Regions from separate parts of the Geobacillus sp. CX412 genome, predicted to be linked through region 2. Evidence: riboswitches for the same ligand, from Rfam matches in the RefSeq annotation. Region 2 holds a riboswitch; each other region holds the start of a gene.

Region 1 (10,074 bases), 1.3 Mb from region 2:
TATGGCGGTACATATAATTTGTTCGTCAATACATTGCCGAAATACGGAATTAAAACCCACTTTGTCGATCCGTCTAATCCGGAAAATTTCCGAGCAGCGATTACACCAAAAACGAAAGCAATTTTCGCCGAAACGATTGGCAACCCTAGTTTGCACATATTAGATATTGAGGCGGTGGCGCAAATCGCTCGTGAAGCGGGAATTCCGCTCATTATCGACAACACATTCGCCACTCCTTATTTGTGCAGACCAATTGAACATGGGGCGAATATCGTGATCCATTCCGCCACAAAATGGCTTGTTGGGAATGGGACGACCTTAGGCGGCATCATTGTTGATGGTGGTAATTTTGACTGGAATTCGCCAAAGTTTCCAGGATTTATTACTCCTGATCCAAGCTATCACAACCTTGTGTATGCTGAGGCGTTTGGACCTGCTGCATACATTGTCAAAGCTCGCGTGCAGCTGCTTCGCGATTTAGGTCCAGCGATTAGCCCATTTAATGCCTTTCAAATTCAGCTTGGTCTTGAAACATTGCATGTACGTATGAAAGAACATATTGCGAATACAAGAAAAATCGTCGAGTATTTAGATCGTCATCCAGCAATAGAGTGGGTGCTTTATCCAGAACATGACAGTCATCCAGCAAAAGAACTAGCGAAAAAATATTTGCCAAAAGGAGCGGGTTCCATCGTTGTATTTGGCGTAAAAGGCGGCAGAGAGGCAGGAGCGAAATTGATCAACAGTGTAAAATTATGGTCGCATGTTGCCAACGTTGGCGATGCGAAAAGTTTAATTATCCATCCTGCAAGCACCACACATCAACAGCTAAACGAAGAAGAACTAAAATCATCTGGAGTGACAGAAGATTTAGTTCGTCTATCTGTCGGCATCGAAAATATCGATGACTTAATCGAAGATTTAGAACAGGCAATTGCGGCTGCTACCGGAATTACATCTGATGTTTCCGTCTCATAATCACAAGAAATGATAATCATGCCATTTTCCATAATGACCATAACATTTCCATTGACACTATTCGACATATAGTGATAAAATCACATTCGTAATTATTGAGAGATTTTAATTGAATAAAGTGTTTTTTGTGCTCTTATCAAGAGAGGTGGAGGGATGTGCCCAATGAAGCCCGGCAACCGTCAGCGTACTCGCTGAAATGGTGCCAATTCACACAAAGCGTCTGCTTTGAGAGATAAGAGACAGAACGGTAATCATTGCCTTTCTGTTCTCTTGAGCAGAAAGGCTTTCTTTTTGCGGCGAGCCGTCTTTTACATGAGGGAAGGTGGAAATGTGCATGATTACATTAGAAAACGTGACAAAAATATATGAAGCGGCCAATGGATCTGTAACAGCAGTGGATAATGTCTCTTTGCAAATTAAAGAAGGCGAAATTTTCGGAATCATCGGATATAGCGGGGCGGGAAAAAGTTCGTTAATCCGTCTCCTTAACGGATTGGAAAAACCGACCAAAGGGAAAGTCATTGTCGCTGGACGGGATATTGCTAATATTAAAGGAAAGGAATTGCGAAAGGCCCGTCAGGAAATCGGAATGATTTTTCAGCATTTTAATTTATTATGGTCAAGAACGGTTCGCGAAAACATTGCGTTTCCATTAGAAATTGCCGGTGTACCGAAAGAACAGCGGAAAAAACGAGTAGACGAGTTGATTCAGCTTGTAGGTTTGCAAGGAAGAGAAAACGCCTATCCGTCACAGCTTAGCGGCGGGCAAAAGCAGCGCGTCGGCATCGCGCGCGCTTTGGCGAACAATCCAAAAGTGTTATTGTGCGATGAGGCGACATCCGCGCTAGACCCGCAGACAACCGATTCCATTTTGGAACTTTTGGTGGATATTAATAAGCGTTTAGGATTGACAATTGTATTAATTACCCATGAAATGCACGTGATTCGTAAAATTTGCAACCGCGTCGCAGTGATGGAAAACGGAAAAATTGTCGAACAAGGCGAAGTGCTGCAAGTGTTCCGGCGGCCAAAACAAGAGATTACGAAACGGTTTGTACAGCAGGTCATCGAACCGGAGGAAACGAAAGAAACGATTGCGCATTTACTCGATAAATATCCAAAAGGAACGGTTTTTCAATTGACGTTTGTTGGAGAGGTTACGGAACAGCCGCTGATTGCTAACGTTGTTCGCCAATTTCAAGTTGATGCGAATATTCTTCAAGGAAAAATTTCGCAAACCCACCAAGGCGCTTACGGTGTGCTGTTTGTTCATATGGATGGAGAGAAAGAGGAAGTGGCCCGCGCGATCGATTATATTCGAAAGCAGCAAGTGGCGGTGGAGGTGATTACGGATGCTCGCTAACCTCTTACCAAATGTAGAGTGGGATATGATTTGGGCAGCGACCGTTGAAACGCTTTATATGACAGGAATTTCTGTCGTTGCAACATTTATATTAGGAACGATTCTTGGACTGCTTTTATTTTTAACGTCAAAGGGCAACTTATGGGAAAACCGCCTGGCGAATATGATCATCGCCGCTATCGTTAACATTTTTCGTTCCATCCCATTTATCATATTAATTATTTTGTTAATCCCGTTTACAAAATTCGTTGTCGGAACGATTCTTGGCGCAAATGCGGCATTGCCAGCACTCATTATTGGAGCGGCGCCATTTTACGCGAGAATGGTGGAAATTGCGCTTCGCGAAATTGATAAAGGTGTCATCGAAGCGGCCAAAGCGATGGGAGCGACAACGGCCACGATTATTTGGAAAGTGCTTCTCCCAGAGTCATTGCCTGCTCTTGTATCTGGAATTACCGTCACTGCAATTGCTTTAGTTGGATATACAGCGATGGCAGGGGTCGTTGGCGCCGGCGGCCTTGGCAACTTAGCGTATCTTGAAGGATTTCAGCGCAGCCATAATGATGTGACGTTTGTCGCCACCGTTCTAGTTTTGGTGATTGTCTTTGTCATTCAGTTTATCGGTGACTTTGTCACTTCCAAAATAGATAAACGATAAAAGGGGGAAGATCAATATGAAAAAATGGATTAGTGCATTATTTGCCGTCGTTCTTGTGTTGGCTTTGGCAGCATGTGGAGGCAATAACAACGCTGATGGTGGCAAAAAAGAAGGGAAATTAACAAAATTAGTGGTTGGAGCTTCCAATGTTCCACATGCGGAAATTTTAGAAAAAGCACAACCGATTTTAAAAGAAAAAGGCATTGACTTAAAAATTGTTAAATTCCAAGATTATGTTTTACCAAACAAAGCGTTAGCAGATAAAGAAATTGATGCCAATTATTTCCAACATATTCCGTATTTAGAAGCACAGAAAAAAGAACACGGATATGACTTTGTCAACGCTGGCGGCATTCATATTGAGCCAATCGGTCTTTACTCGAAAAAATATAAAAGCCTCGAAGAATTGCCAGACGGTGCGACGATCATCATGAGCAACTCGGTTGCAGACCATGGTCGCATTTTATCGATGCTGCAAGAAAAAGGGTTAATTAAATTAAAAGAAGGTATCGATAAAACAAAAGCTACGGTCAAAGACATTGTGGAAAATCCAAAACATTTAAAATTTGAAGCAGATGTGGAAGCAGGATTGCTGCCACAAATTTATAAAAACGGCGAAGGCGATGCTGTGCTCATCAACGCCAACTATGCGCTTGACGCGGGATTAGATCCTGCGAAGGATCCAATTGCTGTTGAGTCGCCGAAAGATAACCCATATGTCAATATTATCGCTGTACGCAAAGGCGATGAAAACCGCAAAGAAATTAAAACGCTTGTCGAAGTGTTACAGTCGAAAGAAATTCAAGACTTTATTAAAGAAAAATATAAAGGTGCTGTCATTCCAGCAGCGCAATAAAATAACGGAAGCGGTCCGCTTCCGTTATTTTTATAAAACAATCTTGATCAAAATATTTTTCACTATGAACATAGTGATATTCTCTTCAAAAGGTTGCTAATACTTTTCATTTGTTATAAGATTGTAATGAGAATAAAATGAGAATGGAAAGACAAGCAAGTCAATGATATACACAATTTTTAGTGAAAATTGGAGGTATTCTTCATGGCAGTGTTAACAATTAAAGATCTTCACGTATCCGTTGAAGGAAAAGAAATTTTAAAAGGTGTGAATTTAGAAGTAAAAGGCGGAGAAATTCACGCGATTATGGGTCCGAACGGAACGGGAAAATCAACGTTATCGTCGGCGATTATGGGACATCCAAAATATGAAGTAACAAAAGGAAGCATTACATTAGACGGGCAAAACGTGTTGGAGATGGAAGTGGATGAACGTGCACGCGCCGGTTTATTTTTGGCGATGCAATATCCAAGCGAAATTAGCGGCATAACGAATGCGGATTTTCTTCGTGCCGCCATTAACGCTCGTCTTGGCGAAGGAAATGAAATTTCTTTAATGAAATTTATCCGCAAACTTGACGAAAAAATGGAATTTCTCGAAATGAATCCAGATATGGCGCATCGCTATCTAAATGAAGGATTCTCCGGCGGAGAGAAAAAACGCAACGAAATTCTTCAATTAATGATGCTTGAACCGAAAATCGCGATTTTGGACGAGATCGACTCCGGTCTTGATATTGATGCATTAAAAATTGTTTCAAAAGGAATTAATGAAATGCGCAGCAGCGAATTCGGCTGTTTGATCATTACGCACTATCAGCGTTTACTAAACTACATCACACCGGATTATGTGCATGTCATGATGCAAGGGCGTATCGTAAAATCCGGTGGTCCGGAGTTGGCACAACGTCTTGAAGCGGAAGGATACGATTGGATTAAAAAAGAACTTGGCATTGAAGATGAAACGGTTGAGCAAGAAGCGTAAGCGTTAGGAGGAGTATTATATTATGACGACAGGAACAAAAATACCATTCGACCAACAATATGTGCGCTCATTTTCCAGCGGACGCGGCGAACCGGACTGGCTTTTACAGCTTCGCTTACAAGCTCTTGCTAAAGCAGAAGAGTTGCCGCTGCCAAAGCCGGATAAAACAAAAATTGACAAATGGAATTTCACACAATTTGCTAATCATGTAGTGGAAAGCGCGCCGTTTGCTTCATTAGATGAATTGCCTGAAGCAGTAAAGGCGCTTATTGAAGCAGGAGAGGGAACGAAAAACTTATATGTCCAACGCGATCATACACCAGCATATTTATCTCTATCGGATGAGTTGAAAGCAAAAGGCGTCATTTTCACTGATATTTTCACAGCAGCACGTGAGCATGGGGATTTGTTGCAAAAATATTTGATGAAAGATGGCGTGAAAATTGACGAGCATCGTTTAACGGCGTTGCATGCTGCGCTACTTAACGGCGGTGTGTTCGTATATGTGCCGAAAAATGTTGTAGTGGATGTTCCGCTTCAAGCTGTTTATATTCAAGAAAATGATGATATCGCATTATTTAATCATGTCATCGTTGTAGCGGAAGATAATAGCCGGGTTGTTTATGTGGAAAACTATATTTCCGTAAAAGAAACTAGCAAAGCAGTTGTCAATATTGTCGCCGAAGTGTTTGCCAACACGAATGCCCGTGTGTTTTTTGCTGCGGTGGATAACTTGGCAAAAGGTATTACAACCTATGTAAACCGCCGCGGTATCGCTGCCCGTGATGGCCGCATTGAGTGGGCGCTCGGTTTAATGAACAATGGAGATACAGTTTCTGAAAACATTACCCGCTTAATAGGTGACGGTTCTTTCGGCGATACGAAAACGGTCGTTGTCGGTCGAGGAGAGCAAGTACAAAACTTTACGACAAGCGTTGTTCATTATGGTAAACATACGGAAGGCTACATTTTAAAACACGGTGTTGTGAGAGACAGCGCGACTTCGATTTTTAATGGAATTGGAAAAATTGAACATGGTGCTTCCAAATCGAACGCGCAGCAAGAATCGCGTGTTCTAATGCTAAGCGAAAAAGCGCGTGGAGATGCGAACCCTATTTTATTAATTGACGAAGACGATGTAATGGCAGGACATGCTGCATCGGTCGGCCGCGTTGATCCTACGCAGCTATATTATTTAATGAGCCGCGGTATTCCGAAACATGAGGCAGAACGTCTTATCATTCATGGATTTTTAGCTCCTGTTGTAGAGGCTATTCCGATTGAAAGTGTGAAAAAACAACTTATTGAAGTAATCGAAAGGAAAGTGCAGTCATGAATACGAAAGAGGTTCGGCAGCTGTTTCCGATTTTGGACCAAGAAGTAAACGGGAAGCCGCTTATATATCTTGACAACGCTGCGACATCACAGAAACCTCTTCCCGTCATTGAAGCGATTGATCACTATTATCGCCAGTACAATTCAAATGTCCATCGCGGCGTGCATACGCTTGGTACGAAAGCGACGGACGCATATGAAGGAGCACGTGAAAAGGTACGACGGTTTATTAATGCGAAGTCCACACAAGAAATCATTTTTACAAGAGGAACGACAACGGCGTTAAATATGGTTGCAGCGAGCTATGGCCGCGCTAATTTACAAGAAGGCGATGAAATTGTCATCACGTACATGGAGCACCATAGCAATATTATTCCATGGCAGCAAGTCGCTAAACATACGGGAGCCACATTAAAGTATATTCCGCTTCAGCCAGATGGAACGATCGACCTAAAAGATGTAGAAGCGACGGTCACATCCAATACAAAAATTGTCGCTATTGTACATGTTTCCAACGTTTTAGGAACGATTAACCCAGTAAAAGAAATTGCAAAAATCGCCCACAAACATGGCGCTGTCATCGTAGTGGACGCCGCGCAGAGCGCTCCTCATATGAAAATCGATGTTCAAGATCTAGATTGTGATTTTTTGGCGTTTTCTGGGCATAAAATGTGCGGTCCGACAGGAATTGGCGTATTATATGGTAAAAGGGAATTATTAGAGAAGATGGAACCGGTAGAGTTTGGCGGCGAAATGATTGATTTCGTCGGCCTGTACGAATCGACATGGAAAGAGCTTCCGTGGAAATTCGAGGGCGGTACTCCAATTATTGCGGGAGCCATCGGTTTAGGAGCGGCAATCGACTTCCTTGAAGAAATCGGATTAGATAATATCGCTGCACATGAGCAGGAACTTGCCCAGTACGCTTTAGAACAGTTGTCCGCGATAGAAGGGATCACGATTTATGGTCCAAAACATCGCGGAGGATTAGTGACGTTTAACATAGAAGGAGTTCATCCGCATGATGTGGCAACCGTCCTTGACGCGGAAGGGATCGCCGTCCGCGCCGGTCACCATTGCGCCCAACCGTTAATGAAATGGTTAAACGTAACAGCTACAGCGCGTGCAAGTTTTTACCTCTATAATACAAAGGAAGAAATCGATCAACTCGTAGTCGCATTACAGAAAACAAAGGAGTATTTTGGTCATGTCTTCTAATAATCCTTTAGATCAGCTTTATCGACAAGTGATTATGGATCATTATAAAAATCCAAGAAATCGTGGTGTTTTAGAGGAAAACAGTGTAGATATTGATATGAATAATCCGACTTGTGGTGACCGTATTCATCTAACGATGAAAGTCGAAGACGGGAAAATTGTGGATGTGAAGTTTGAGGGAGAAGGCTGCTCCATTTCGATGTCATCAGCCTCGATGATGACGCAGGCGATCAAAGGAAAAACGGTGGAAGAAGCGTTGAAGCTAGCCAATATATTTTCCGATATGATGCAGGGGAAAGAACATGATGACTCTGTTGATTTAGGTGATATTGTGGCACTTCAAGGCGTTTCGAAGTTTCCGGCCCGTATTAAATGTGCGACATTGGCATGGAAAGCAATGGAAAAAGGGTTACACCAGCGTCATTAATGGCAAGAAGAAAAAAGGAGGGTGAAACCGCATGGCGAAAAAAGCGCCAGAAATCGGCGAATATAAGTATGGTTTCGTCGATAAAGACGTATCGGTATTCCGCGCAAAACGCGGGTTGACACGGGAAGTGGTCGAAGAAATTTCCCGCATGAAAAATGAGCCGCAATGGATGCTTGAATTCCGTTTAAAAGCGTTAGATATTTTCTACAGCAAACCAATGCCACAATGGGGTGGCGATTTATCGAGTTTAGATTTTGATGAAATTACGTACTACGTAAAACCGACGGAAAAATCGGGCCGTTCTTGGGATGAAGTACCGGAAGAAATTAAAGCGACATTTGATAAGCTCGGAATTCCTGAGGCGGAACAAAAATATTTAGCAGGAGTATCGGCACAGTACGAATCAGAAGTTGTTTACCATAATATGAAAGAAGATTTGGAGAAACTTGGTGTTATCTTTAAAGATACGGATTCTGCGTTGAAAGAAAACGAAGACCTTTTCCGTGAGTATTTTGCAAAAGTTGTGCCGCCTACGGACAATAAATTTGCTGCGTTAAACTCGGCGGTGTGGTCGGGCGGTTCGTTCATCTATGTGCCAAAAGGCGTGAAAGTAGAAACGCCGTTGCAGGCATATTTCCGCATTAACTCGGAAAACATGGGACAATTTGAACGCACGTTAATTATTGTTGATGAAGGGGCGCACGTTCATTACGTAGAAGGATGTACCGCGCCAATTTATACAACTGCTTCGCTTCATAGTGCCGTTGTTGAAATTATCGTCAAAAAAGATGCGTACTGCCGTTATACGACCATTCAAAACTGGTCGAACAACGTGTTTAACCTTGTAACGAAACGCGCGGTTTGTGAAGAAAACGCAACGATGGAATGGATCGACGGAAACATTGGTTCCAAATTAACGATGAAATATCCAGCAGTTGTTTTAAAAGGAGAAGGTGCACGCGGCTTGACATTATCGATTGCGCTTGCCGGAAAAGGACAGCATCAAGACGCTGGTGCAAAAATGATTCATCTTGCGCCAAACACATCATCGACCATCGTATCGAAGTCGATTTCTAAACAAGGCGGAAAAGTGACTTATCGCGGTATCGTTCACTTTGGCCGCAAAGCGTCAGGATCGCGTTCGAATATTGAATGCGATACGCTCATTATGGATAACCAATCTTCATCCGATACGATCCCGTATAATGAAATTTTAAATGACAACATTTCGCTCGAGCATGAAGCGAAAGTGTCAAAAGTATCCGAGGAGCAATTGTTCTATCTGATGAGCCGCGGTATCTCTGAACAAGAAGCGACAGAAATGATTGTCATGGGCTTTATCGAGCCATTTACAAGAGAGCTTCCAATGGAATATGCGGTGGAAATGAACCGGCTTATCAAATTCGAGATGGAAGGCTCGATCGGTTGATCGTTTTTTAAAAACCATCCATTTGCCTATGGTGAATGGATGGTTTTCACATTTTTGGTTGTACATACCTCTATTGTTCTCAAATTTTTTGCCATTGTGATATAGTTAAAATAAATGTAAGTGTTAAAGCAAAAAATAATCGGTCTTGACAATAAGCTTATGATGAAAATATGTTATATTATCCTGTTATTTCATTCTTATGAAAGGAGGGGAAATCATTGCTTGTGACCAGAGTGGAACAGCATTACATCAAACGAATGCATCCATTGTGGCAAATGTGCGATGAGTTATGTTTGAATAAATTAAACATTATTCATAGCCTGATGAAGCTAGGTGATACGTATGATTTATATCGGATTAACAGGTTGGGGAGATCACGATAGCTTATATCCTCCTGGTCTTGCAGCGAAAGATAAGCTGCAAGAATACGCCGCACATTTTCCCACTGTAGAAGTGGATTCGTATTTTTATGCGATTCAGCCGCGCCAAAATGTCGAGAAATGGATTCATGAAACACCGAATTCGTTCCGCTTTGTCGTGAAAGCGTACCAAGGAATGACGGGACATGAGCGGGGCCCGATTCCGTATTCGAGCAAGGAAGAGATGTTTGCTGCTTTTTTAGACTCGATTGAGCCGTTTATCCAGTCAGGAAAGCTAGCGATGGTGTTGTTTCAATTTCCGCCATGGTTTGATTGCCGCCGTGAGCATGTAATGTATTTGCGTTGGTGTAAGGCGCAAATGAAAGAAGTTCCGGTAGCGCTTGAGTTTCGCCATCGTTCATGGTTTTCCCCCCGCTTTTATGCGAAAACATTACAGTTTATGACAG
Region 2 (10,074 bases):
TGGACCATATGGACGCGAATCCATTCTGGGAAGCGGATGTCATAACAAATGACGCCTGCACATCGAGTGTTTTCTAATGTGAACAATCCCATTTCTTCCCCTGGCTGTAAGTAAAGATGTTCATCCATCAGCTGGAACAAATGGAGTTTGCTATATTCGCCAACGATGATGCCGTTTCGGTCGGCGATGTACATTGTATTGGTGACGCCGCGATCTGTTTTTCTGGCAATTGATCCAGCGACAATATTGACATGATGCGACTTGGCAAGTTTTTGAATGAACGCTTTTGTACGCATACCGCCCTCATCGGCAATCTCATCGAGTCTGGTTAAGTCATAGCCAGTCGTCCATAGTTCAGGAAGGACGATAATATCTGGGTGATTTTTTGAAATTTTTTCTATCTCTCTTTCAACGCGCCGTTCGTTTTCATTAGGATTGCCAAAAGCGATATCTAGCTGAAGACATGCGATTTTTATCGTCATGAACATTCACCTCGAAAAAATTTTACTTTACATTTTGATTTTTACGATATATGATTTTTCACTAGAATTTCAAGAAAATTTTTGAGAAGGTGTTAACGCGATGAAACAATTTCCACTATCTGAGTTATTGCAGAGCCTTCCAAAACAGTTTTTTGCTTCGCTTGTCGATAAAGTCGCAAAAAAAATGGCGGAGGGGCATGACATCATCAATTTAGGGCAAGGAAATCCCGACCAGCCGACTCCACCGCATATCGTGGAGGCGATGCAAAAAGCGGTGGCGAACCCAAAATATCACAAATACTCGCCATTTCAAGGGTATTCCTTTTTGAAACGCGCCGTTGCTAAGTTTTATGAGCGCGAATACGGCGTTGCCATTGATCCGGAAAAAGAAGTGGCGGTTTTGTTTGGCGGGAAAGCGGGTCTTGTGGAGATCCCGCAATGTTTAGCCAATCCGGGGGATATTGTGCTCGTGCCTGACCCGGGATATCCGGATTATTGGTCGGGGATTGCGCTGGCGCGCGCGGAAATGGTGATGATGCCATTGCGTGCGGAAAATCAGTTTTTGCCTGATTATGATGAAATTCCTGCAAATATTGCGGAAAAAGCAAAAATCATGTTTTTAAACTATCCGAATAATCCAACCGGGGCGATCGCTTCTAAGGAGTTTTTTGAAGAAACGGTGTCGTTTGCCGCAAAACACGGTATTTGCGTCGTTCATGATTTTGCTTACGGTGCGATTGGCTTTGACGGAAAAAAACCGGTCAGCTTTCTTCAAGCAGAGGGGGCAAAAGAAATTGGCGTTGAAATTTATACATTCTCCAAAACATATAATATGGCGGGCTGGCGCGTGGCGTTTGCCGTTGGAAATGAGAGCGTGATCGCGGCGATTAACTTGCTGCAAGACCATTTATATGTGAGTTTGTTTGGCGCCATTCAAGAAGCGGCGGCAACCGCATTGCTTTCTTCGCAGCGCTGCGTGGAAGAGCTTGTCGCACTGTATGAATCGCGGCGCAATACGCTTATTGACGCGTTGCGGCAAATTGGCTGGGATGTCGACGCCCCAAAAGGTTCATTTTTTGCGTGGCTTCCGGTGCCGAACGGATGGACATCGGAACGTTTTTCCGATTATTTGCTGGAAAAAGCGCATGTCGTTGTCGCGCCGGGAGTTGGATTTGGCAAGCATGGAGAAGGATATGTGCGAGTTGGGTTATTAACAAGCGAATCCCGCCTGCAAGAAGCGGCGGAACGGATTGCGAAGCTTGGTCTTTTCTAAAATGGGTTAAAAAATGATTGACAGAGCGAAAAAATACTGTCATAATTCAAATTAAATTTTCGAGCGCGAATAGTTTGAAAAGTGAATACGATATTGCAAGCATTCTTATCAAGAGCAGGCGGAGGGACAAGCCCAATGAAGCCCGGCAACCGGCTTAACGACGGTTAAGCACGGTGCTAATTCTTGCAGCGGAAACGCTGAGAGATAAGAAGAGCGTGAATAAATAAAGCCTCTTCTTATGAAGAGGTTTTTTTGATGGATGAACAGAAAGAGGGATGATCATGAGTCAAGTAATTGCCACATATCTTATTCACGATGAAAAAGATTTAGAGAAAAAGGCGGAAGGAATTGCGCTTGGGTTGACCGTTGGTTCGTGGACGGATTTGCCGCTTCTTGAGCAGGAACAATTGCGCAAGCATAAAGGAGTAGTTGTAAGCGTACAAGAACTCGAGGAGAACGAACGCGCCAACCGTTACTTTGGAAAGCGATTGAAGCGTGGAATCGTTCGCATTGCATACCCGAGCTTAAACTTTAGCGCGGATATTCCGGCGCTTTTAACGACGGTGTTTGGCAAATTGTCGCTGGATGGAGAAGTGAGATTGCTAGATTTAACGTTTTCCGACGAATGGAAAAGACAGTTTCCTGGCCCGCGTTTTGGCATTGACGAAATCCGCAAAAAAGTGGGTGTATATGAACGCCCGCTTCTGATGAGCATTTTTAAAGGGATGATCGGCCGCGATTTAACGTACTTATCCGAGCAGCTGAAACAACAAGCGCTCGGCGGGGTCGATCTCGTTAAAGACGATGAAATTTTGTTTGAAAACGAATTAACGCCGTTTGAAAAGCGAATTACGGCTGGAAAAGCGGTGTTAAACGAAGTGTACGAAAAGACAGGAAAACGGACGTTATATGCGGTGAACTTGACTGGAAAAACGTTCGAATTGAAGGAGAAAGCAAAACGCGCAGTCGAATTAGGAGCCGATGTATTGTTATTTAACGTATTTGCGTACGGTTTGGATGTGCTCCAAGGGTTGCGAGAAGATGATGAGATCACCATTCCGATCATGGCTCATCCAGCATTCAGCGGGGCGTTTACTCCATCGGAGTTTTACGGAATAAAAGCATCCTTGCTGCTTGGCAAATTGCTTCGCCTTGTTGGTGCAGATTTTGTGCTTTTTCCATCGCCATACGGAAGCGTTGCTCTTGATAAAGAAGAGGCGCTTGGCATTGCCGCGGAGTTGACGAATGATAAGGAGCCGTTTAAACGGTCGTTCCCAGTTCCGTCAGCTGGCATTCATCCAGGGCTTGTGCCATTGTTGTTCCGCGATTTTGGCATAGATAGCATCGTCAATGCAGGCGGCGGCATACACGGACATCCAGACGGAGCGACAGGCGGCGGCAGAGCATTTCGCGCTGCGATCGATGCGGCTCTTGCCGGAAAATCGCTTCATGAAGCAGCGCGCGAAAATGAGGCATTGCGAAAGGCGATTGACTTATGGGGCGCAGTAGAGGTGACATCATGACAAAACCAATCATATTTTGTGATTTTGATGGGACGATTACAGACAATGACAACATTATCGCGATTATGAAACGGTTTGCGCCGCCGGAGTGGGAAACGTTAAAAGACGATATATTATCACAGCGCATCTCGGTGCAAGAAGGGGTTGGCGCGATGTTTTCCCTTCTTCCATCGGGTTGGAAAGAAGAGATTGTCGATTTCATTTTACAAAATGCCCGCATCCGTGACGGGTTTCGCGAATTTGTCGCGTTTACGAAGGAACGTGATATTTCGCTATATGTCATAAGCGGCGGCATCGACTTTTTTGTCTATCCGCTTTTAGAAGGGCTCATCGAAAAAGAGCGCATCTTTTGCAATGGCTCTGATTTCAGCGGAGAGACAATTCGCATTACATGGCCGCATTCATGTGATGAACAGTGTCAAAACGGCTGCGGCTGCTGCAAGCCGTCGTTGCTTCGAAAATTGACAAAGCCTGATGCCTTTCATATCGTCATCGGCGATTCGATCACCGATTTAGCAGTGGCAAAGCTGGCGGATCATGTTATCGCCCGTGACTTTTTGCTGCAAAAATGCCAAGAACTAGATATTCCGCATACGCCGTTTACAACGTTTTTCGATGTCATTCATTTTCTGGAGACGATGGAGGTGAAGTCATGAGTTTACTTGTGAAGAGATGGAAAGAGCTTGCCGAGATAAAAGCGGAATTGGCGGCGCGCGATTGGTTTTTTGCCACAAGCGGCAACTTGTCGATCAAAGTAACCGATGACCCACTCACTTTTTTAGTCACGGCGAGCGGCAAAGACAAACGCAAGCAGACAGACGAAGATTTTTTGCTTGTCGACGCTTCTGGAAATCCAGTGGAGAATACGCATTTAAAGCCGTCCGCCGAAACGCTTTTGCATGTGGAAATTTACAAGAAAACGAACGCGGGCTGCGGTCTCCACGTCCATACGATCGACAATAACGTTATCTCCGAATTGTACGGAGATGACGGAGAAGTTGCGTTTTCCGGCCAGGAAATTATTAAAGCGTTTGGGATTTGGGAAGAAGATGCGGTCATCCGCATTCCGATTATTCCGAATTACGCGCATATTCCAACGCTTGCGAAGGAATTTGCCAAGCATGTAAACGGCGATGCCGGTGCGGTATTGATCCGCAACCACGGCATCACCGTATGGGGAAGAGACGCGTTTGAGGCAAAGAAGTTTTTAGAAGCATGGGAGTTTTTATTCAGCTGGCACGTCAAGTGGCTGCTCCTAAAGCAGACCGCCGTGCAGCCGGTTGTTAAACCATAAAAATTGATGAAGGGGGAAATTCCAATGGCAGTAATCAAAGTGAGAAAAACGGGAGAAGTGATTGAAGGAGAAGAAAATGTCCGCAGCTTTTTAAACAAACAAGGCGTGTTGTACGAGCATTGGGACATTAACAAACTGCCGGAACATTTGCGCGACAAATATGTATTGACCGACGAAGAAAAAGAGGAAATTTTGGCGACGTTTAAAGAAGAAATTGAAGATTTGGCGGCGAGAAGAGGCTACAAAACTTGGGATATCGTCGCCTTATCGGATGCGACGCCGAATTTGGATGAACTGTTGAAAAAGTTTGAACAAGTGCACATTCATACGGAAGACGAAGTGCGCGCTATTACTGCTGGCCATGGCATTTTTATCATCAAAGGGGACAGCGAAACAGGGTATTTTGATGTCGAGCTTGAAGCGGGCGATGTCATTTCTGTGCCGGAAGGAAACCCGCATTATTTCACCTTAATGGATGACCGCCAAGTCGTCGCTGTCCGCCTGTTTATCGATCCGTCCGGCTGGGTCGCCCATCCGTATGAAGAAAAAGAAGAAGTAGGCCAGTAATGGCAATAACCCCCCCCTGTCTTCTTCAAGCAGGGGGGTTTTTATTAAAACGATTCTACTAAAAAAATCATAAATAATATGCCAATGATAAACGAATAGGTAGATGTCCGCTCATTTCCATCCCCGTGGCTTTCCGGAATGAGTTCTTTATAAATAATAAACAACATTGCACCTGCGGCGAATGCAAGGCCATACGGGACGAGCTCGCGAAAAAAGGATGTTAAATAAAATCCGAGAAGTGATGTCACGATTTCAACCGCTCCTGTAAGTGTAGCGATGATAAATGCCTTCCATCTTCCAATCTGTTGATGAATTAAAAAAAGCGCGACTAAAAATCCTTCCGGAGCGTTTTGTAATCCAATGGCTAGCGCGATTAAATTACCTGTTTCCGATACGTTCGAAGCATAGCTGACCCCGACCGACAATCCTTCTGGAATGTTATGTAAGGTAATGGCTGCAATAATGAGCATCGCTTTTTCATCAAACTGAATTCCTTTTTTTGTATGTTCTAAATCAATATGGGGAACCGTCATTTCCAAAATGGTTAAAATAAGGACTCCAAAAAATAACCCGATTGTTAAAGTGAAAAAACCGCCTGCCTGTAATGCTTCAGGAATTAAACTCATCATGGAAGCCGCCATCATAATTCCAGCTGAAAACGCCAGCAATATGTCCCGCCAGCGGTGAGTAATCGATTTCGCTAAAAATAAAATTGGGATCGCACCTAATCCAGTGGATAACGCGGAAAGTATACTCCCAATGAATACTTGTTTCATCAAATCCTCCTTTCCGTACCTTTAGTGTTTTTATATGCGTTTTGAAATGAAAGGTGATAACCGCCCAAACACTAAAAATGATTTATTCATATACTATATAATAATAAACAAAAATAACCAAATAGCGAGCATCTCGCTTGACGGGGGAAAAGGTGTCCACAAAAAAAGATTTGCACCGTGTTTAATATTTCAAGTATAATGCAAATAAGAAAATATTTTTAGAGAAGAGAATGATGGAATATAAATACTGACAATGACGTTGAATTTAACCGACAAAAGGGTTTGATTGTGGATGACGAGAGAGAAAGACATTGAACAATCGCTAAAATTGTTTATTGTATTATCAAGAGCATATCGAGCTGTCAGCGATCAAGTGAATAAGTCGATTCAATCATTTGGCGTGAATCCGACGGAGTTTGCGGTCTTAGAATTGCTTTACCATAAAGGGGATCAGCCGTTGCAGCAAATTGGCGGAAAAATTTTGCTCGCTAGCGGCAGCATTACATATGTAATAGACAAGCTGGAGCAAAAAGAGTTAATTGTGCGAAAAGCATGTGAAACAGACCGCCGTGTCACATATGCTTCGATTACGGAAAAGGGAAGAGCGTTTATCGAAAAGGTTTTCCCAGAGCATGCGCAAACGATTCACGAAACCGTTTCCGGCTTGACTCTTGAAGAAAAGGAACAGGCGATTGCGTTATTGAAAAAGCTGGGATACGGTGCAAAAAGAGAATAGCTGTTCGTCTAAAATAAGTGGCTGCTTATTGCAGCCACTTATTTTTTGAAAAAAGGATAAGCTGTAAAAGGAAAAGGAGGAGATAATTTATGATGATCCCAGTTGGGGTGTCCAATCGCCATATTTTGTGAATGCTGTTCAAACGAACCGACATTGAACATTTTCCTGACAAGCTAGCTAGGACACCGTACTCATTATGCCGACATTTTTTGTGTTTCCTCTGATTGCTGTGCCGCTTTTTTCACTTGCGGATAGAAGAAGATGCCGCTTAGAAGCAGGATGACTCCAAGCATAAACGTTTTGATATCCGCGGTGCCGGCGATGATGACCCAGATGGAATAGATAGTCGCAAAAGCAGCGATCACCCCATCGATGATGCGGCCCCGCGCCGTCTCCTTGTACGTTTCGCCGGTCAGCGCCAGTTTCAATTGGAAGACAGAGGCGATAAAATACGGGACAAGATACGCCAATGTCGCAATGTAAATGACAAAGTCAAACGCCGCTGACATCGAGTTGGAAATCGTCGAAAAAATAAAGATTTGTGCTAATCCATTCGAAAGAACTAAAGAAAAGCTTGGCACTTTCTTTTTATTTTCCGTTAAAAATGCTGGAATAAACAGACCTTGTTTTGCCGCTTGATACGGCACTTCAGCGCTTAATAACACCCAACCGAGCGTGGAGCCGAGCAAGCTGATCAATCCTAGTCCGGCAAGAACGTAGCCGCCGCTTGGGCCTAAAATCGTGACAATGGCATCTACAAGCGGTTTTTCTGATTGAATGAGTTCTTTTTGCGGCAATACTCCCATGACAAGGATGCTAATGCCGATATAAATCGCAAGAGCAATCAACAAGCCAAGGATTGTCGCACGCTTGACATCGGCTTGTTTGCGCGCACGCGATGCAAAAACAATCGCTGATTCGACGCCGATAAACGCCCATAATGTCGATACAGCCGCATTCTTGATTTGACTTAATAATCCAATCGAATGCCCTGCATCATCATAACGCGGGGCAACAAACGAGCCAATGTTGCTTTTTTCAAACGCAAATAAAGCGATAATGATAAATAGGAAAAATCCGAGCACTTTTGCCGCGGTAGCGACAAAGTTTAGCTTTCCCGCGTCTTCGATGCCGCGCAAAATGATGAAATGCATTCCCCATAACAATGCGGTACATATAAGAAACGTCAACAAGTTCCCAAGCTTTACATCAAGAGAACCGATGGAAAATAACGTTTGTTTGCTTGTTAAAATTGGAAAAAACGTTGATAAATAGCTGGTAAACGTCGTAATAATCGCCACGTTGCCGGCAAAGTTGCCAATCCAATATCCCCATGAAGACATAAAGCCAGATAGGATCGAGATGTTCGAGCCTTTCGGAAACAATTCTTTCGCATAAATCTGCGGCCCGCCGTTTAGTTCCGGTTTGCGAATCGCCAAATTACCGAATACGAGCGCGGTCATTAATACACCGCCGCCCGTTAATAACCACGCGAAAATGACACCAAGCGGGCTTGCCGCTTCCGCTAGCGAGCGCGGCAGCATAAAAATTCCCGATCCCACCATATTTCCAACGACAAGCGCCGTTAATAACCATAATCCAAGTTTTTGCTGTTGCAAAGTGGATAGCTCCTTCCTGACGATAATTAAGTTTTAGCTTTTTTCGCAAAAAAATACACCCCAAAGTTTTCAACGGGTGCATGTGGTCATCCGCATCCAACTTCCAATCGATAGTGCTTCATCGTTTGTTGCAACGATGCATGTTCGGATACAGGCCCAGTCTACGGCGTCAGAGTCCGACGCAAACTTCGGCAACTTTCCTCATTGGCTCTTTGCGTCTCGTTTCTACAACTCTTGTTCATTGCAGCCTGTATCCCGTCTATGTGGATGAGAAAGAAAAAATATTCAATTGGTGTTATTATTATACGTTCTTTCGACAAATTTCGTCAACAACCTTTTGTAATCGAAAAAAAGGATTTTCCGTGTATGAATGGAATACAATCTAAGATAAGGAAAACGAGAGAAAAGGAAGGGATTGCGTTGAAATTTTCTGAGTTTCGTTATGAACGGCCGAATATCGAGAAGCTGAAAGCATCATTTCAACAGGCGCTGCAATCGTTCCAGAAGGCAAGCAGCGCAGAAGAACAGGATGAGGCGATGAAGGAAATTAATAAGCTTCGCAACGATTTCAGCACGATGGCGCAAATTTGCTATATTCGTCATACGATTGATACGAACGACGAGTTTTATAAGCAGGAGCAAGATTTTTTCGATGAAGTTGAGCCAATTGTTAAAGGGCTTGTGAACGATTATTACCGTGCGCTTGTTTCGTCTCCGTTCCGTTCGCAGCTTGAAGAAAAATGGGGGAAACAGTTATTTGCGCTCGCTGAGACGGAATTAAAAACGTATTCTCCAAACATTGTGGAAGATCTGCAGCTGGAAAATAAGCTGACGAGCGAATATACAAAATTGGTCGCTTCGGCAAAAATTTTCTTTGAAGGGGAAGAACGGACGTTAGCGCAGCTGCAGCCGTTTGTCGAATCACCGGACCGCGAGATGCGCAAGCGGGCGAGTGAGGCGCGTTTTGCCTTTTTCCAAGAACATGAGGAGAAGTTCGATGAAATTTACGATCAGCTTGTGAAAGTGCGCACCGCCATCGCGCAAAAGCTCGGATTTAAAAACTTCGTGGAACTCGGTTATGCCCGTCTTGGACGGACTGATTACAACGCCGAGATGGTTGCGAAATTCCGCAAACAAGTCGAAAAGCATATCGTTCCAATTGCTGTGAAGCTTCGCGAGCGGCAGCGGGCGCGCATCGGTGTCGAGAAGCTGAAATATTATGATGAAGCGTTTGTTTTTCCAACCGGCAATCCAACGCCAAAAGGGGACGCAAACTGGATTATTGAAAACGGGAAAAAGATGTACGAAGAACTGTCGCCGGAAACAGGCGAGTTTTTCCGGTATATGATCGATCATGAACTAATGGACCTCGTTGCGAAAAAAGGAAAAGCAGGCGGCGGCTATTGCACCTATATCGAAAACTATAAAGCGCCGTTTATTTTCTCGAACTTTACCGGCACATCCGGAGACATCGACGTGCTTACCCATGAGGCGGGGCACGCGTTTCAAGTGTATGAAAGCCGCCATTACGAAATTCCGGAATACATCTGGCCGACCTTGGAGGCATGCGAAATTCATTCGATGAGCATGGAATTTTTCACATGGCCGTGGATGAAGTTATTCTTCGGGGAAGATGCGGAAAAATATAAATTCTATCATTTGAGCGATGCTTTATTATTTTTGCCGTATGGCGTAGCGGTGGACGAATTTCAGCATTTTGTATACGAAAATCCGAACGCGACGCCGGCGGAACGGAAGCAAGCATGGCGGAAGATTGAAAAGAAATATATGCCGATACGAGACT
Region 3 (10,074 bases), 1.4 Mb from region 2:
AGTTGGCATCCACTTCTTGAAAGGCAGAATAAACGACGATCGTCGTGATGATGACAGAGATAATGACTCCCATTGCGATAATCGAAGTAAATCCCGGACCGAGCGCGACGATGAGAATGGGAGCGAGCGCTACTTTTGGCATGGCATTAAATACGACTAAATATGGATCGAGCGTTTTCGATAGGCGCGGAAACCACCATAGGAGAGCGCCCAAGCATGCGCCTGCCAACGTGCCGATAATAAATCCTAATACGGTTTCAAACAACGTGACGAGCGTATGGGTAATAAGAGAGTGATCCGCAATCTTTTGAGCAAATAAGTTCCAAATCGCTGACGGAGAGCTGAACAAAAGCGGGTCGACCCAGTTATATCTGCTTGCCGCCTCCCATAGCAGGAAAAAGGAGACAAAGATAATGAACTGAAAAAAGCGGATGAGCCGCTTTTCTTTTTTCAATGTGGCGATGTACTGCTGATGAAGAGAACGAACGTGTTCATTTGTTTGTTTCAAGTTGATCAAGCTCCTTCCAAATGGATTGGAATAGCGAGGAAAATTGCGGGTGCTGACGTGCCGCAAATGGAGATAAACGGCGCAATTCATCGGGAACAATAAAGATGCGCGCGATTCGCCCTGGTTTTGCGGAAAACAGAAAAATACGGTCGCTCATCGCAATCGCTTCACTGATATCATGCGTAACAAGAAGCGCAGTTTTTCCGTAATCCTTTAGTGTTTGCCACACTAACTCTTCCAGTTTTAATTTCGTTTGGTGATCGAGAGCGGAAAACGGTTCATCCAAAAGTAACATTTTTGGGTCTGTCGCAAGAGTTCTTACGAGTGCGACGCGCTGACGCATACCGCCTGAGAGCTGATTTGGATAATGTGTTTCGACCCCTTTTAAACCGATGTAGGCAAGCAAATCCAGCGCCCGTTTTTTTGTTTCTTCCGTCAATGTTCCCATGATTTTTAAGCCAAGCAAAATGTTTTCCTCAATCGTTTTCCAAGGAAATAAATAGTCTTGCTGCAACATGTATCCAGCTGTTGGATGAGCGCGGTCCAATTCTTTTCCTTCGACGAAAACCGCTCCTTCTGTCGGCTGGATTAATGCGGCGATAATCGAAAGCAACGTTGTTTTGCCACAGCCGCTAGGGCCGAGAAAGGAGACAAATTCCCCTTTCTCTACTGTAAACGATATATTTTCAAGGGCGATAACGGCTGTTTTTTCCGTAAAATATGTGTGGGAAACGCGGTCAACGGCTAAAAAACTCATATTTTCACCCGCTTTCGTTATTTGGACATCACTTTTTCCGCGAATGAATTATCGACAAGTGTTTCATGATCGATGCGTTTTGGCAATTCACCCGCTTCGTCCATAATGTTTTGCAAATTATTCCATTCTTCTTTGTCAAGAACCGGATTTGTCGCATATGTCCCTTGGCTTTTATAACGATCGACGACTTTTTCGATAATTTGAATATCCGTATCTTTAAAGTAAGGCTGAATTGCTTTTGCCACTTCTGCTGCGCTATGTGTTTCCACCCATTGCTCGGCTTTATAAAGTGCGCGTGTGAATTTTTCGATCGTATCTTTGTTGTTTTTAATAAAGCTTTGTTTTGCCATAAAAGTCGTATACGGGACGTGGCCGGATTCCGTGCCAAATGATGCGACAATATACCCTTTGCCTTCCTGTTCGAAAATGCTTGCTGTTGGTTCAAATAGTTGGACGAAATCACCTGTACCGCTGGCAAATGCGTTCGCGATATTAGCAAAATCGACGTTTTGAATTAGCTTTAAATCTTTATGTGGATCGATGCCATGCTTTTTCAAGACAAACTCTCCGACCATTTGCGGCATACCGCCTTTGCGCTGGCCAAGAAATGTGCTACCTTTAAGTTGGTCCCAAGTAAAGTTTTCAATTTTATTGCGGGAGACAAGAAAAGTTCCGTCCGTTTGCGTCAACTGCGCGAAGTTAATGACTGGATCATTTGTTCCTTGGCTGTAGACATAAATGGATGTTTCTGAACCGACGAGGGCGATATCGGCTCCTCCCGAAAGAAGAGTTGTCATCGTTTTATCGCCGCCCCATGTTGTGGTGAGTTCGACCTTTAATCCTTCGTTTTTAAAAAATCCTTTCGATAGGGCAACATATTGCGGGGCATAGAAAATCGAACGAGTTACTTCCGCAACACGTACTGTCTTTATTTCTTCCTTCGTTTGCTTGTTGCAAGCAGCTAGCGGAATAATAAGAAGGAAGAGAAAAAGCGATATCATAGCAATCTTTTTCATGCAGGGAACCTCCTTGGAAAGGTGAAATGAAACTTACTTCACCTTATCGTATGCGCAAGACAAAAATGTGTGAATGCCTAATGGAAAGGAAGAAATATATGGAGATGGACGGATATATCGTGGATCAATATAGATTTCCTTCCCCAACCCGCATGTGGATGTATTTCTCGTCACGTATTTATGTCAAGGGCTGAAAATTAAAGGTTTTTTGGCCCAGCCGAAAACACCTGGAATATACGATGGTTTTTTATACTTGCGCGGCGGAATTAAAAACGTCGGGCAAGTGCGCCTATCTCGCATTACACAGTTTGCTTCGTACGGATTTGTTGTCATGGCGCCATTTTATCGAGGAAATCAAGGGGGAGAAGGAAATGAAGATTTTGTGGGGGAAGATCGGTATGACGCCCTCGCAAGTTTCCGCCTTTTGCAGCAGCATCCCTGGGTGAATACAAAACGCATTCACGTATTTGGCTTTTCTCGCGGCGGAGCGATGGCGCTTCATACAGCGATTTTGGAGCCTGCGGTTTGTTCCATCGTCGTCTGGGGCGGAGTATCTGATATTGCATTGACATATTGGGAGCGAGAAGATTTGCGGAGAATGATGAAACGGGTAATAGGCGGAACGCCAACGAAATATCCAGAGCGCTACCGGTGGCGAACCCCATTGTATGAGATCGAAAAGATTCAAGCCCTGTGTTAATCATTCATGGAGAGAAAGATCGAAACGTTTCGATTGAACACGCGTATCGCCTTGAAAAAAGCCTAAAAGAGGCAAATAAACAAGTGACGGCATGGTATTTTCCAAACTTTACTCATTACTTTCCACCGAAAGATAACCGCGAAACAGTTCGTCGGTTAACGGAATGGATGAAACGACAACCAAATGTATGATACGATAAAAAGAAAAGGGGTGTGTTTCAATGGGCATGCCGCTGGAATTTCAAACACTCATTGTGACAAAAGGCAAGGAAAAGAGAGTGAAAGACAATCTATTTATTCTAGAAAAGGAAGGGTATCGTATTTATCCGATCGATATTCCGCTTGAAGTGAGAAGAACGTTGCAAAGCGAAGCGAGCGGCCAAGCAGTGGTAAAAAAGCTGGAACTTGCCAACAATCGGACGATTGTAACGTATGAGCTGATTTCGTTGCATTCGATAAATTAAAAAAGGAGGGAATGATTCCCTCCTTGGAAGTTATACGATTGGACCGCCCAGCGCTTCGATTTCCGGAGCGATATGTTTAAACTTTTGGAAGTTTTCCCGGAATTTTGTGGCAAGTTCTTTTGCTTTTTGTTCATATGCTTGCTTATCGGCCCATGTATTTTTTGGCTGCAGCACTTCATCTGGTACACCAGGAATATGAATCGGAATTTCTAAACCGAAAATAGGGTCCTTCACTGTTTCGACATTGTCGAGTTCTCCTTCGACAGCTGCTTGCACCATTGCACGGGTATAGGCAAGCTTTATGCGGCTGCCGACTCCGTATTCTCCACCTGTCCATCCTGTGTTAACGAGGAACACTCGCACGTTATGTTCAACGATTTTTTTACCGAGCATTTCCGCATATTGCACAGCTGGAAGCGGTAAAAACGGAGCTCCAAAGCAAGTAGAGAATGTCGCTTGCGGAGAAGTGATGCCGCGTTCTGTACCCGCCAGCTTGCTCGTATAGCCGCTTAAGAAATGATACATCGCTTGTTCGCGCGTTAGCTTGCTAATCGGCGGCAATACTCCGAATGCGTCTGCCGTTAAGAAAATAATCGTCGACGGATGACCAGCGATGCTCGGATCAACGATATTGCTAATCGCTTGAATAGGGTAAGCAGCGCGGGTATTTTCCGTTAACGTAGCGTCATCATAATTAGGCAGTCTTGTATGCTCATCGATAATAACGTTTTCGAGCACCGCACCGAATCCGATCGCATCAAAAATTTGCGGTTCTTTTTCCCGTGATAAATTGATGCATTTTGCATAGCAACCGCCTTCGATATTAAAGATGCCGCGGTTGGACCAGCCGTGTTCGTCATCACCAATAAGACGGCGGTTTGGATCGGCGGAAAGCGTCGTTTTTCCCGTGCCGGATAGACCAAAGAATAATGCGACATCCCCTTCTTTACCGACGTTTGCCGAACAATGCATCGATAAAATTCCTTGTTCTGGGAGCAGATAATTCATCACAGTGAAAATCGATTTTTTCATTTCGCCAGCATATTCTGTGCCACCGATTAACACGATCCGCCGTTCAAAAGAAATAATGATAAATGTTTCCGATCTTGTTCCATCAACGGCAGGATCTGCTTTAAAGTTTGGTGCGCAAATAACGGTGAATTCCGCTTTGTGTGTTTGCAGTTCTTCCGCTGTTGGGCGAATAAATAGTTGATGTGCAAATAAATTTTGCCACGCAAATTCATTAATGACTTGGATAGGTAAGCGGTATTTGGGATCAGCGCCGGCAAATCCTTTAAAAACAAATATTTCATCTTTTTTCATTAAATAGTCAATTACCTTATTGTATAAGTTTTCGAAAACTTCTTCAGAAATCGGCTGGTTCGTCGTCCCCCAATCGATTTTTGATTTCGTCGAAGCTTCTTCTACAATGTATTTATCTTTTGGAGAGCGACCTGTATATTTTCCTGTCGTTACCGCAACTGCTCCGGTAGCTGTCAACCGACCTTCATTTCGTTGCAACACTTTTTCTACAAGCTGTGCTACCGATAAATTATGAAACACATTTGGCTGTTGTAATAATGTGGTAAGTTTACTTGTCATATTAGCGACTCCCATGTACAAAACCTTCCTTTTTATTGAAATGGTCTCCTTAAAATAGTATAACACATTTTTATTATTAGTCCATACTATTTGTGACAATTTCTTTTCTTTTATTTTTCTCATTTTTGTTCATAAAAAAATTGTCTAATTTTGTTGACTTTCTTTATTTAATTACGATATGATAACTCATTGAACGGATACTCTTATCCCGAGCCGGTGGAGGGACAGGCCCGATGAAACCCAGCAACCGTCACAACTGGAAATGTGTGAAATGGTGCTAACCTGTGGCAAGGCAACGTCCTTGAGCGATAAGAGTGAAAGGAGCAATATGATTGCAATGACCTTTCCTCAAAATTACAGGAAAGGTTTTTTTATATGTCTATGTGTCAAGATATATAAAAGCTATAATAAAAGGGAATGAGTACCGTATCATCTGCAGTTTGCAAGAATACAATATTTAGACGTTCGATTATGAAAAGAGGAGGAAACTGACGAATGTCAAAAAAAAGACGTTTATTTACTTCGGAATCTGTAACGGAAGGTCATCCTGACAAAATTTGTGACCAAATTTCCGATGCCATTTTAGATGCCATTTTAGAGAAGGATCCGAATGCTCGCGTCGCATGCGAAACGAGCGTTACAACAGGGCTTGTGCTCGTAAGTGGAGAAATTACGACATCAACATATGTAGATATCCCGAAAATCGTCCGCGATACGGTTCGCGAAATTGGCTATACTCGTGCGAAATATGGTTTTGATGCCGATACTTGTGCTGTATTGACATCGATTGACGAACAGTCTCCAGATATCGCAATGGGAGTCGATAAGGCGTTAGAAGCCCGCGAAGGTCAGATGACTGACGAGGAAATTGAAGCGATCGGTGCTGGAGACCAAGGGTTAATGTTTGGATTTGCTTGCAATGAAACGAAAGAATTAATGCCGCTTCCGATTTCGTTAGCGCATCGTTTGGCACGCCGTTTGTCAGAAGTGCGGAAAGAAGCCATTTTGCCATATTTGCGTCCAGATGGTAAAACACAAGTAACAGTAGAATACGATGAAAATGGAAAACCAGTGCGTATCGATACGATCGTTGTATCAGCGCAACATCATCCGGAAATTACACAAGAACAAATTGAGCGCGATATTAAAGAACATGTCATTAAGCCGATTGTACCAGCAGAACTGATCGATGAAAACACAAAATATTTTATTAACCCGACAGGCCGTTTCGTCATCGGCGGACCTCAAGGCGATGCTGGCTTAACAGGACGGAAAATTATCGTTGACACATATGGCGGTTATGCTCGCCATGGCGGCGGTGCGTTTTCTGGTAAAGATCCGACAAAAGTAGACCGCTCCGCAGCCTATGCAGCGCGTTATGTAGCGAAAAACATTGTTGCTTCAGGACTTGCGGATAAATGTGAAGTGCAGTTGGCATATGCGATCGGTGTTGCAAGACCAGTTTCCATTTCCATTGATACATTCGGGACCGGAAAAGTATCCGAAGATATTTTAATTGAAGTGGTGCGCAACAATTTTGATCTTCGTCCTGCTGGCATTATTAAAATGTTAGATTTGCGCCGCCCAATTTATAAACAAACAGCGGCTTATGGCCATTTCGGACGCACGGACATCGATCTTCCATGGGAGCGCACTGATAAAGCGGAAACATTGAAAGAGCAAGCTCTTGCGTTAGCAAAGCAATAACAAACAGAAAAGGGAGTTACGTTATGTAGCTCTCTTTTTTTGGCAAAATCAAGGGCAAACGCAACGAAAAAGCATCTGCTTCGACTGCTCTGCAGAAAAGATTGGCAACAATTTGTTTCAAAAGAGTAAACGAAATGCTATATTCCTATTATGTATGGTATAACCAATAGGGTAAATATAAAAGGAACAGGTGAAACAAAACATGTGTGGGTTTATCGGATGCGTTCATGATGAGCCGAAAATGCCAGACGAACAATGGCAGAAAACGTTCGAAGAGATGAATGATATGATTACACATCGTGGTCCGGACGATCATGGATACTATTTTGATGAATATGTCCATTTCGGGTTCCGCCGCTTAAGCATCATTGATTTAGAAGCAGGTCATCAGCCGCTTTCTTACGAAAATGAGCGGTATTGGATTATTTTTAATGGCGAAATTTACAATTACCTTGAGCTGCGGGATGAATTAGTGGAAAAAGGATATGAATTTGCAACCAACTCGGATACGGAAGTCATTATCGCTCTTTACAGCGCTGAAAAAGAAAAAGCGGTAGAAAAGCTTCGCGGCATGTTTGCGTTTGTCATTTGGGATAAAGAAGAAAAAACGATTTTTGCCGCGCGCGACCCATTCGGCATTAAGCCGTTTTTCTACTTAGAAGAAGCGGGTCGTACGTTTTTTGCATCGGAAAAGAAAAGCATTTTGCATGCAATGGAAAACGACGTTCTTGATTATAATGCACTGCAGCACTATTTAACATTCCAATATGTGCCTGAGCCAATGACCATGTCCGTTGGGATTAAAAAATTGGAGCCGGGCCACTATATCAAAAAGAAAGTCGGTGAAAAATTAACGGTACACCGCTATTGGAAAGCGCGGTTCCAGCCTGTATGGAAATCGGAAGACGAATTTGTGAAAGAAATTCGCAATGTTTTATTCGATTCTGTACGCGTACATATGCGCAGTGATGTGCCGGTTGGTTCATTTTTATCGGGCGGAATCGATTCTTCGCTGATTGCTTCGATTGCGAAGCAGTTTCATCCGAACATCAAAACTTTTTCGGTTGGTTTTGAATGGGAAGGGTTTAGCGAAATTACTGTTGCGGAAGAAACAGCGGAAAAATTAGGTGTCGAAAACATTAGCTACGTCATTTCACCAGAAGAGTACATGGAAGAATTGCCGAAAATTATGTGGCATATGGATGATCCGCTTGCCGATCCAGCAGCTGTTCCGCTTTATTTCGTCGCCCGTGAAGCGAGAAAGCATGTAACGGTTGTTCTTTCTGGAGAGGGAGCAGATGAGTTATTTGGAGGGTACAATATTTATTGCGAACCACAGTCATTAAAAGTGTTTGAACGGATCCCTAACCCGGTAAAATCCGCATTGCGCGTCATTGCCCATATGCTTCCAGAAGGTGTCAAAGGAAAAAGCTTTATCGAACGCGGATTAACTCCGATGGAAGAACGTTACATTGGAAATGCGAAAATGTATAGTGAAGAAGAAAAGCAAGGTTTGTTGAAATCTTACAAACATGGGTTGGAATATACGAAGATTACTCGTCCGTTTTATGAAGAGACAACCCATTATCCACCGATGAATCGGATGCAATATATTGATATTCACACATGGTTGCGCGGAGATATTTTGTTAAAGGCCGACAAAATGACGATGGCCCATTCGTTGGAATTGCGCGTCCCATTTTTAGACAAGGCCGTCTTTGAAGTGGCGGCAAAAATTCCGCCGGAAATGAAAACGGCTAATAATACGACGAAATACATTTTGCGCAAAGCGGCAGAAGGCATTGTTCCCGATCATGTTCTTCACCGCAAAAAGCTTGGCTTCCCAGTGCCGATTCGCCATTGGCTTAAAAATGAAATGCATGATTGGGCAAAAACAATCATCAAGGAAAGTGAAACCGATCATTTATTCCATAAAGATGTGTTATATCGCTTGTTAGAAGAGCATTGTGCCAATAAAGCGGATCATAGCCGCAAAATTTGGACGGTGCTAGTATTTATGATTTGGCATCAAGTCTATATTGAAAAAAAGTATGATTTTTTTCACCTATATAAAAAAGACAGGCATTCCCAGCTTATCTAATCAAGCTGATAGGGTGATGCCTGTCTTCCTATTTGCCTCCCAACATCTTAAAAAATCGACTTTGGATGCTTTTTTATTTCATCAGTCAGCGGACCGGTGAAATAAATATCATCTTGGTCATATCCCATAATAACAACGACGTAATGTTAACCGGTCTGCTCGGCGTTTCCTATTATCATTTATCTTGCTGCAGCGATTTATAATATTGCCCTTTCTCCACATACTCGCGGCGAATTCGCTCCATCTCGCGGACATCTTCGTCAGTTAATTCACGAATGACTTTAGCGGGACGGCCAAATGCGAGCGTGTGCGGCGGAATTTTTTTTCCTTGTGGGACAAGGCTTCCGGCACCGATAAACGCTCCTTCGCCAATTTCCGCACCATCGAGAATAATCGAGCCCATGCCGATTAAAGCGTTTTTTCGGATGATGGCGCTATGTAAAATGACTTGATGGCCGACGGTTACACCATCTTCAATGATAAGCGGATTGTTTGGACTTTGATGTAAAATTGAGTTATCTTGGATATTGACGCGATTGCCGATAATCGTTGGAGCGACATCTCCGCGAATAACAGTATTAAACCAAATGCTTGTTTCTTCCCCGATAACCACATCACCGGTAATGGTGACATAATCGGCAATGAAGGCAGATTCAGCGATCTTTGGAGACTTTCCTTTGTACGGATAAATCATACGCTTCTTTCCTTTCATTTTATAAAATGGTTCAGTATTATTTATTATTGTACAGATAGTGGCACGATTCGTAAACGGAGGAGATTGACGATGTGGAAATGGGAGGCAAATGAAGGAAAAGGAACGGTTGTGATTGTCCACGGAGCCGCGGAGCACCACGGGCGCTATCAATGGTTGATCGAGCAGTGGGTGAAAAGCGGTTATCATGTTGTAGCAGGAGATTTGCCTGGACAAGGGCGGACAACGAGAAGAAAACGTGGACATATCCAATCGTTTGATGAATATATTAATGAGGTGGCCGATTGGATCACGGAAGCCAAACAATTTCATGTACCGGTATTCCTTCTTGGACATAGCATGGGAGGGCTTGTTGTTATCCGTACATTGCAAGAAAAACGCCCTTCTGTACAAGGGGTTATTTTATCTTCGCCATGTTTAGGACTTGTATCGTACCCATCGAAAGGGCTTGATATGTTATCAAGAGTATTAAATTATATCGCGCCATCCCTTTTGATCGAGTCAGGAT

Evidence for each region. Region 2 has a riboswitch for S-adenosylmethionine ahead of mtnW (2,3-diketo-5-methylthiopentyl-1-phosphate enolase). Riboswitches for the same ligand answer to the same signal wherever they lie in the genome.
Region 1: linked by a shared signal. The riboswitch ahead of NXM86_RS02260 (methionine ABC transporter ATP-binding protein) and the one ahead of mtnW (2,3-diketo-5-methylthiopentyl-1-phosphate enolase) in region 2 are both predicted to bind S-adenosylmethionine.
Region 3: linked by a shared signal. The riboswitch ahead of metK (methionine adenosyltransferase) and the one ahead of mtnW (2,3-diketo-5-methylthiopentyl-1-phosphate enolase) in region 2 are both predicted to bind S-adenosylmethionine.

The regions. Positions count from the first base shown of each region.
Region 1 is NZ_CP103461.1:454,939-465,012, forward strand. Features, by position in the region: gene NXM86_RS02255 (O-acetylhomoserine aminocarboxypropyltransferase/cysteine synthase family protein) at 1-978, shown strand, start outside; SAM riboswitch class I at 1,109-1,217, shown strand; gene NXM86_RS02260 (methionine ABC transporter ATP-binding protein) at 1,313-2,341, shown strand; gene NXM86_RS02265 (methionine ABC transporter permease) at 2,331-2,999, shown strand; gene NXM86_RS02270 (MetQ/NlpA family ABC transporter substrate-binding protein) at 3,016-3,855, shown strand; gene sufC (Fe-S cluster assembly ATPase SufC) at 4,060-4,839, shown strand; gene sufD (Fe-S cluster assembly protein SufD) at 4,862-6,175, shown strand; gene NXM86_RS02285 (cysteine desulfurase) at 6,172-7,392, shown strand; gene sufU (Fe-S cluster assembly sulfur transfer protein SufU) at 7,382-7,819, shown strand; gene sufB (Fe-S cluster assembly protein SufB) at 7,851-9,248, shown strand; gene NXM86_RS02300 (DUF72 domain-containing protein) at 9,591-10,074, shown strand, end outside.
Region 2 is NZ_CP103461.1:2,590,766-2,600,839, reverse strand. Features, by position in the region: gene NXM86_RS13545 (carbon-nitrogen family hydrolase) at 1-482, opposite strand, end outside; gene NXM86_RS13540 (pyridoxal phosphate-dependent aminotransferase) at 583-1,755, shown strand; SAM riboswitch class I at 1,858-1,966, shown strand; gene mtnW (2,3-diketo-5-methylthiopentyl-1-phosphate enolase) at 2,037-3,278, shown strand; gene mtnX (2-hydroxy-3-keto-5-methylthiopentenyl-1-phosphate phosphatase) at 3,275-3,934, shown strand; gene NXM86_RS13525 (methylthioribulose 1-phosphate dehydratase) at 3,931-4,572, shown strand; gene NXM86_RS13520 (1,2-dihydroxy-3-keto-5-methylthiopentene dioxygenase) at 4,597-5,139, shown strand; gene NXM86_RS13515 (ZIP family metal transporter) at 5,184-5,915, opposite strand; gene NXM86_RS13510 (MarR family winged helix-turn-helix transcriptional regulator) at 6,208-6,651, shown strand; gene NXM86_RS13505 (amino acid permease) at 6,846-8,270, opposite strand; gene NXM86_RS13500 (M3 family oligoendopeptidase) at 8,691-10,074, shown strand, end outside.
Region 3 is NZ_CP103461.1:560,092-570,165, forward strand. Features, by position in the region: gene NXM86_RS02930 (ABC transporter permease) at 1-508, opposite strand, end outside; gene NXM86_RS02935 (ABC transporter ATP-binding protein) at 492-1,265, opposite strand; gene NXM86_RS02940 (ABC transporter substrate-binding protein) at 1,283-2,281, opposite strand; partial or broken gene NXM86_RS02945 (alpha/beta hydrolase family protein) at 2,386-3,172, shown strand; gene NXM86_RS02950 (DUF2584 domain-containing protein) at 3,202-3,444, shown strand; gene pckA (phosphoenolpyruvate carboxykinase (ATP)) at 3,475-5,061, opposite strand; SAM riboswitch class I at 5,247-5,361, shown strand; gene metK (methionine adenosyltransferase) at 5,542-6,753, shown strand; gene asnB (asparagine synthase (glutamine-hydrolyzing)) at 6,956-8,854, shown strand; gene NXM86_RS02970 (gamma carbonic anhydrase) at 9,030-9,548, opposite strand; gene NXM86_RS02975 (alpha/beta hydrolase) at 9,639-10,074, shown strand, end outside.